One region of the Rhizobium sp. PP-CC-3G-465 genome, then DNA from elsewhere that is predicted to be linked to it. Evidence: predicted binding sites of a transcription regulator. Region 1 holds the regulator's gene; the other holds the start of a gene.
The links. Region 1 encodes HrcA, which represses chaperone genes, less so after heat shock. Its sites were predicted from a motif close to GTTAGCACTCNCNNNNNGNGAGTGCTAAC; they were not measured.
Positions count from the first base shown of each region.

Region 2: groES (co-chaperone GroES) is a predicted target of HrcA. The motif match lies at 1,799-1,827, and genes of this name have one in related genera.

Region 1 covers NZ_SLYH01000001.1:2,248,403-2,252,185, forward strand. Annotated here, with positions in the region: gene C8J33_RS10625 (D-arabinono-1,4-lactone oxidase) at 1-222, shown strand, start outside; gene grpE (nucleotide exchange factor GrpE) at 314-949, opposite strand; gene hrcA (heat-inducible transcriptional repressor HrcA) at 1,067-2,128, opposite strand; gene rph (ribonuclease PH) at 2,333-3,049, shown strand; gene C8J33_RS10645 (VOC family protein) at 3,066-3,491, shown strand; gene rdgB (RdgB/HAM1 family non-canonical purine NTP pyrophosphatase) at 3,613-3,783, shown strand, end outside.
Region 2 covers NZ_SLYH01000001.1:1,855,700-1,859,482, forward strand. Annotated here, with positions in the region: gene C8J33_RS08735 (TIGR01459 family HAD-type hydrolase) at 1-130, opposite strand, end outside; gene chrA (chromate efflux transporter) at 255-1,622, opposite strand; gene groES (co-chaperone GroES) at 1,879-2,175, shown strand; gene groL (chaperonin GroEL) at 2,255-3,783, shown strand, end outside.

The DNA.
Region 1 (3,783 bases):
GTCTCCGGCGAGCCGGGCACGGACTACTGGGCGTATCTGTCGGATGTCGATTCGATCCTGCGGCAGTTCGGCTCTCGGCCGCACTGGGGAAAGCTGCATTTTCTGACGGGTGACGACTTAACGGCGCTCTATCCCCGTGCAGGAGACTTCCGCGCCTTGCGGGAGAAACTCGATCCCGGCGGCGTGTTTCTGAACGACCATCTGCGGCAGCTGTTCGGATAGACCAAACAGCGGCAACGGAGCGCTATCTCGATAGCGCGGGCAAGACTGGAAGCCGGAGAGGTCGCTCGCCCTCCCCGGCCTCCGTCGATTGTCAGTTGGCCGAGGCTTCGCCTTCGGCAATGACGACCTTCGGACCGCCCTTGGCGACGCCGACCATGGCGGGACGCAGGACGCGCTCGCCGATCGTAAAGCCGGCTTGGACGACCTGAACGACCGTGTTGTGGGGCACGTCCGGGTTCGGGATTTCGAACATGGCCTGATGGAAGTTCGGGTCGAACTTCTGGCCTTCCGGTTCAAGCTTGCGAACGCCGTGGCGCTCAAGTGTCGACAGCATGGACCGCTCGGTCAGCTCGACACCTTCGATCAGGGTGCTGAGGCCCGCATCGGCACCGGCCCGCACGTCGGCCGGAATGGCATCCAGCGCACGACGGAGATTGTCGGACACGGCCAGCATGTCGCGAGCAAAGCCTGCCACGGAGTAGGACTTGGCATCCTTGACTTCGCGCTCGGTGCGACGGCGCAGATTGTCCATGTCGGCGGCCAGCCGCATATAGCGATCACGGAAATCGGCCGCTTCGGCGCGCGCGGCCTCCAGCTCTTCGGCTTCGGCCTGAGCCGCCTCATCGGCGTCTTCAAACATGTCGTGCACATCTGCCTCGGCCGGCGTGACGATGTCTTCCGCCGGCTTGCTGGCTTCGGCACCGTGTTTGTTTGTTTCGTCGGTCATGACGTCTCCGCATTCAGGATCGTTTCGGGAATTTGATGCCGATATCGAGGTTCGGGCGCCAAAAATCAAGGGTCGTTGCGCCCGATCGCCCGCCGCCCCGGGCATCGTCGGGGTCGGCTATCGTGAAAGGCGCGACATGAGCTGTGCCGTATAGTCCACCATCGGCACGATCCGCGCGTAATTCAGCCGCGTCGGGCCGATGACGCCGACCGCGCCGATGATCCGATCGTCACCATCCTTATAGGGCGCGACGATGAGCGACGAGCCGGACAGCGAGAACAGCTTGTTCTCCGATCCGATGAAAATCCGCACGCCCGGCCCGGTCTCCGCAAGACTGAGAAGCTCGATCATACTGTCCTTCTTCTCAAGGTCATCGAACAGCATGCGCAGCCGATCGATATCCTCTGCGCCGGCAAGACCTTCGAGAAGATTGGCACGGCCGCGCACGATCAGCTGGGTCGGGCTCTTGTCGTCGGCATCGCCGCCGGACCAGCTGGCAAGGCCACGCTCGACCAGATCCTGCGACAGGACGTCGAGTTCGGTGCGGACCGTCTCCTTGACCTTTTGCAACTGTCCCCGCACCTCGGCAAGCGTTTGGCCGGCCAGATGCGCATTCAGGAAATTCGCCGCTTCCGTCAGCTGCGAGCTCGTGACGCCGGCGGGCAGCTCGATGATGCGGTTTTCCACCTGATCGTGCTCGCCGACCAGCACCGCCAAGGCCTTGGTGGGGGCAAGACGCATGAATTCGACATGCTTGAGCACAGGATCGTTCTTCGCCGTGATGACGAGGCCGGCACCGCGCGACATGCCGGACAGGACCTGGCTTGCCACGTTGAACAATTGCTCCACCGGCTGGTCCCGGTCGCTCCGGCGTACCTGGCGGTCGATCGAGGCGCGGTCTTCTGCCGAGAGATTGCCGACCTGCATGAAGGCGTCCACAAAGAAGCGCAGCCCGATCTGCGTCGGCAGACGCCCCGCGCTGACATGCGGCGAGTAGATGAGGCCCAGCTCCTCAAGATCGCTCATGACATTGCGCACCGAGGCCGGCGAAAGCGACATCGGGAGAAGCCGCGACAGGCTGCGGGAGCCCAGCGGCTCACCGCTGTCCAGATAGCTTTCAACGATGCGGCGGAAGACCTCGCCGGAGCGCTCGTCGAGGGCCGAGAGCCTGTCGCGCATTGCCGATGTCAGCGCCGCCGTGTCGGCGGATCGTTCCTTTTGTACCATAACCGAAATATAGTGAGAGGCCGTCGGATCGACAAAGGGAAAATTGGCATTCAGGCGCTGTCGCGCGTCTTTGACGGCGGTATTTCGCTCCTCGTATTTCCTTTGCGCGACAACATAGGCTAGAAGGCACGCAACCTTAAGACCTAGGAGTCCACGATGCGGCCGTCCGGCAGAAAAACAGATCAGATGCGCAAGGTCACCTTCGAGCGCAACGTCTCCAAGCATGCCGAAGGCTCGTGCCTGGTCAAGTTTGGCGATACGCATGTGCTGTGCACGGCGAGCCTTGAAGAAAAGACGCCGCCATGGCTGCGCAACAGCGGCAAGGGCTGGGTAACCGCGGAATACGGCATGCTGCCGCGCGCGACCGGCGACCGCATGAAGCGCGAAGCCGCAACCGGCAAGCAGAGCGGCCGCACGCAGGAAATCCAGCGCCTCATCGGCCGCTCGCTCCGCTCGGTCGTCGACCTGCAGGCGCTCGGCGAACGCCAGATCTCGCTCGATTGCGACGTGATCCAGGCCGATGGCGGCACCCGCACGGCGTCCATCACCGGCGCATGGATCGCGCTGCACGACTGCCTGAAGTGGATGGAAGCACGCAACATGACGAAGGTCGAGCGTGTGCTGAAGGATCACGTCGCGGCGATTTCCTGCGGCATCTTCGCCGATCAGGCCGTGATCGATCTCGATTATCTGGAAGATAGCGCCGCCGAGACGGATGCGAACTTCGTCATGACCGGCTCCGGCGGCATCGTCGAAATTCAGGGCACGGCCGAAGGCAAGCCTTTCTCCGAAGCGGAATTCGCAAGCCTGATGGGTCTGGCGAAGAACGGCATCTCCGAACTGGTCGCCCTGCAGAAGCAGACGATCGCTTAAGAACGGAGGCCAAGCGGTGGCGGATAGGACTCAGGTTCTCGAAGGTATTCTGGAAACGGCGCTCTACGCATCGGATCTGGATGCGGCCGACCGCTTTTATGGCGAGGTGCTCGGACTGGAGCGCATCGCCCGCGTCGATGGCCGCCACCTGTTCTTTCGCTGCGGACAGGGCGTTCTCCTGATCTTCAACCCGACCGAGACTCTGAAGCCTACGGAGGCCCCTGCTTTGCCTGTCCCGGTGCACGGCACGACCGGCCCCGGCCATGTTTGCTTCCGGGTGTCGCGCGACAATCTGACATCCCTGCGGGAGAGACTTGCGGCGGATGGCGTGATGATCGAGAGTGAGATCACCTGGCCAACGGGCGCGCGATCCTTTTATTTTCGCGACCCGGCCGGCAACAGCCTGGAATGCGCCGAACCGGGCCTCTGGTCCATCGGCTGAACCGATCTTCTCCATGCCGTGCGTCAACCGTTCGCTTTCATGCGGATCGGACGACCCATATTCACCGACCCACGTTTCCGCGGCGTTTCGACGTCCTCCGGTTCACACTTCGAGACCCACCATGACACGCACGCTTGACGACAAGACGCTGATCGTCGCCAGCCACAATGCCGGCAAGATCCGCGAAATCCGCGATCTGATCGGCCCGCTCGGCTTTTCCGCAAAATCCGCCGCCGACCTCAACTTCATCGAGCCGGACGAGACCGGCACGACGTTCGAGGAGAACGCGACC
Region 2 (3,783 bases), 390 kb from region 1:
GCGCGTCCGTCAGCGCTTCGCAGGCCGAACGGAAGGCCGCAACGCCATTGTGAAGGACGCCCCAGACGTCGCACAGCACCACGTCATAGCGGCTCGCGATGTCACGAAAGCTGTTGATGCGAACGGCCATGCAGGCTTCCCGTTGAGACTTCTATCGGCTGACATCGCAAGGACGTCGCCAAAAGACAAGCCTAAACGCGGCAATCGTATCGCTTATCCGCCGCATTCCTCTGTAAATTGCGCGCCCCGGCGCCTCAGAGCAGCGAGAGCATGAGCCCGCCGGCGGCGCAGACGGCGAGCGTGCCGACCACGCCAAGCCGCGCGACGAAGAGCAGGCTGCCTGCCAGCAGCGCGAGAAGCGCTGCCGCGACGTTGAAACTCGCCAGTTCGGGAACGGACAGGACCAACGGCCCGAACCGGCTCTGCTGCACGTTCGCAAACAGCACGTGCAGGGCGAACCAGACGGCGAGGTTGAGGATGACGCCGACCACGGCGGCCGAGATCGCGCTCATGGCCGCGACCGCCATGCGGTTGCCCCGCAGCCGCTCGACGGAGGGCGCGCCGAGGAAGATGAGGGCGAAGCACGGCACGAAGGTGACCCAGGTGGCGACGAGGCCGCCGATGAGGCCTGCAACCACGGGATCGAGCCCGGCCGGCGGCAGGCGGAAGGCCGCCATGAAGGCGACGAAGGTCAGCACCAGAACCAGCGGCCCCGGCGTGGTTTCCGCCAGCGCCAGCCCATCCAGCATTTCACCGGGCCGCAGCCAGTGGTGGGTTTCCACCGCCTGCTGGGCGACATAGGCGAGCACCGCATAGGCCCCGCCGAAGGTGACGACAGCCATCTTGGAAAAGAAGATGTGGAGGGCGAAGAAGACGTTTCCGGCGGCCCAGAGGGCGAGGATGAGGCCGAGCGGGGCGACCCAGAGGCACGACCAGAGGCCGACGAGCGCCAGCGTCTGCGGCCAGGTTCTCGACCTGTCCGTTGCCCCTGCCACCCATCTAGCTTCCGCCTTCCGCTTGGCTGTGAGCAGGCCGAACAGGCCGGCGGCGAGGATGACCAGCGGAAAGGGCACGGAGAAGAAGAACAGGGCCGCGAAGGCCAGCGCGGCAATGGCGCGCGACGAGACCGTCTTCAGCGCGCGCCGGGCGAGACGCAGGAGCGCTTCGACCACGATGGCGAGCACCGCAGCCTTCAGGCCGAAGAATACCGCCGAGAGCATGCCCGTCTGGTGGTAGAGCGCGTACAGCGTCGAAAGGCCGAGCAGAATGCAGAGACCGGGCGCCACGAAGAGGATGCCGGCCACGAGCCCGCCGCGCGTGCCGTGCAGCAGCCAGCCGATATAGATGGCGAGCTGCTGCGCTTCCGGACCCGGCAGCAGCATGCAGTAATTCAGGGCGTGCAGGAAGCGATCCTCCGGCACCCAGCGCCGCGTTTCCACCACCTCGCGGTGCATCAGCGCGATCTGCCCGGCCGGGCCGCCGAAGCCGAGAAGACCGATACGGGCCCAGACGCGCGCGGCTTGTGCGAAAGACGGCTTCGGGCTGTTACCCGCCTCTGTGGAAACATCGCGCGGATGGTCGGAAACGGCGCCCGTCTCATTCGTGCCGTGTTGATCGTTCATCGTCCGCCCCGCGCCTTATCCCGTCCGAATCGTTCTGACAACGATCGATCGGCCCCTTGCGACGCGCGTCTCACCCGTGTCGCAGACCGTCTCTACGATGGTCATGTGACAGGCGGCGGACATAAATGATGGCCGCCAATCTTGACTCCGGCACAAACCGTCCTTATCTCAGCCTTGCTAGCACTCGACCTACCGGAGTGCTAACAGATCGATGGATCCTAGAGATCCCAGCGTCATTTGATCGAGGGAAAAGACAATGACAAGCACTACCTTCCGCCCCCTGCACGACCGCGTCGTCGTACGTCGCGTCGAGTCCGAAGCCAAGACCAAGGGCGGCATCATCATTCCCGACACCGCCAAGGAAAAGCCGCAGGAAGGCGAAATCGTCGCCGTCGGCTCCGGCGCGCGTGACGACAGCGGCAAGATCGTTCCTTTGGACGTCAAGGCCGGCGACCGCATCCTGTTCGGCAAGTGGTCGGGCACCGAAGTCAAGCTCAACGGCGAAGACCTGTTGATCATGAAGGAATCCGACATCATGGGCGTTATCGCCTGATATCGGCTCTGCCTTCGGCAGGTCCTTCGCACAATCCGACGACACTTAAAATTTGGGCTTATGCCCGGGAGTTTTCAAAATGGCAGCTAAAGAAGTAAAATTCGGCCGCACCGCGCGCGAAAAAATGCTGCGCGGCGTCGATGTCCTCGCTGATGCCGTCAAGGTCACGCTGGGCCCCAAGGGCCGCAACGTCGTCATCGACAAGTCCTTCGGCGCACCGCGCATCACCAAGGACGGCGTTTCCGTCGCCAAGGAAATCGAACTGGAAGACAAGTTCGAGAACATGGGCGCACAGCTCGTTCGCGAAGTCGCTTCCAAGACCAACGACATCGCCGGTGACGGCACCACGACTGCAACCGTTCTGGCCCAGGCCATCGTTCGCGAAGGCAACAAGGCCGTTGCAGCCGGCATGAACCCGATGGACCTGAAGCGCGGCATCGACCTCGCCGTTCTCGCCGTCGTCAAGGACCTGCAGGCCAAGGCAAAGCCGATCTCCACATCGGAAGAAGTCGCTCAGGTCGGCACCATCTCGGCAAACGGCGACAAGCAGGTTGGTCTCGACATTGCTGAAGCCATGCAGAAGGTCGGCAACGAGGGTGTCATCACCGTCGAGGAAGCCAAGACCGCCGAAACCGAACTCGAAGTCGTCGAAGGCATGCAGTTCGACCGCGGCTACCTCAGCCCCTACTTCGTGACCAACCCGGAAAAGATGCTGGCCGAGCTCGAGGACGTTTACGTTCTCCTGCACGAAAAGAAGCTTTCGAACCTGCAGGCCATGCTTCCGGTTCTCGAAGCTGTCGTCCAGACCGGCAAGCCGCTCCTGATCATCGCTGAAGATGTCGAAGGCGAAGCTCTTGCAACGCTCGTCGTCAACAAGCTGCGTGGCGGCCTCAAGATCGCTGCCGTCAAGGCTCCGGGCTTCGGCGACCGCCGCAAGGCCATGCTGGAAGACATCGCCGTTCTGACGGGTGGCACGGTCATCTCCGAAGACATCGGCATCAAGCTCGAGAACGTCACGCTCGAAATGCTCGGCCGTACCAAGAAGGTCTCGATCTCCAAGGAGAACACGACCATCGTCGACGGTGCCGGCGCCAAGAACGAGATCGAAGGCCGCGTTGCCCAGATCAAGGCGCAGATCGAAGAAACCTCTTCGGACTACGACCGCGAAAAGCTTCAGGAACGTCTGGCCAAGCTCGCTGGTGGCGTTGCCGTCATCCGCGTCGGCGGCTCGACGGAAATCGAAGTCAAGGAACGCAAGGACCGCATCGACGACGCGCTGAACGCAACCCGTGCAGCCGTTCAGGAAGGCATCGTTCCCGGCGGCGGCGTGGCTCTGCTGCGTTGCTCGGCCGTTCTCGACGTCAAGGGCGAGAATGCCGATCAGGACGCCGGCGTCGCCATCGTTCGCAAGGCTCTCCAGTCGCTCGTTCGCCAGATCGCCGACAATGCCGGTGACGAAGCTTCGATCGTCGTTGGCAAGATCCTCGACAAGAACGACGACAACTACGGCTACAACGCCCAGACGAGCGAATATGGCGACATGATCGCCATGGGCATCGTCGACCCGGTCAAGGTCGTGCGCACCGCGCTGCAGAACGCAGCTTCGGT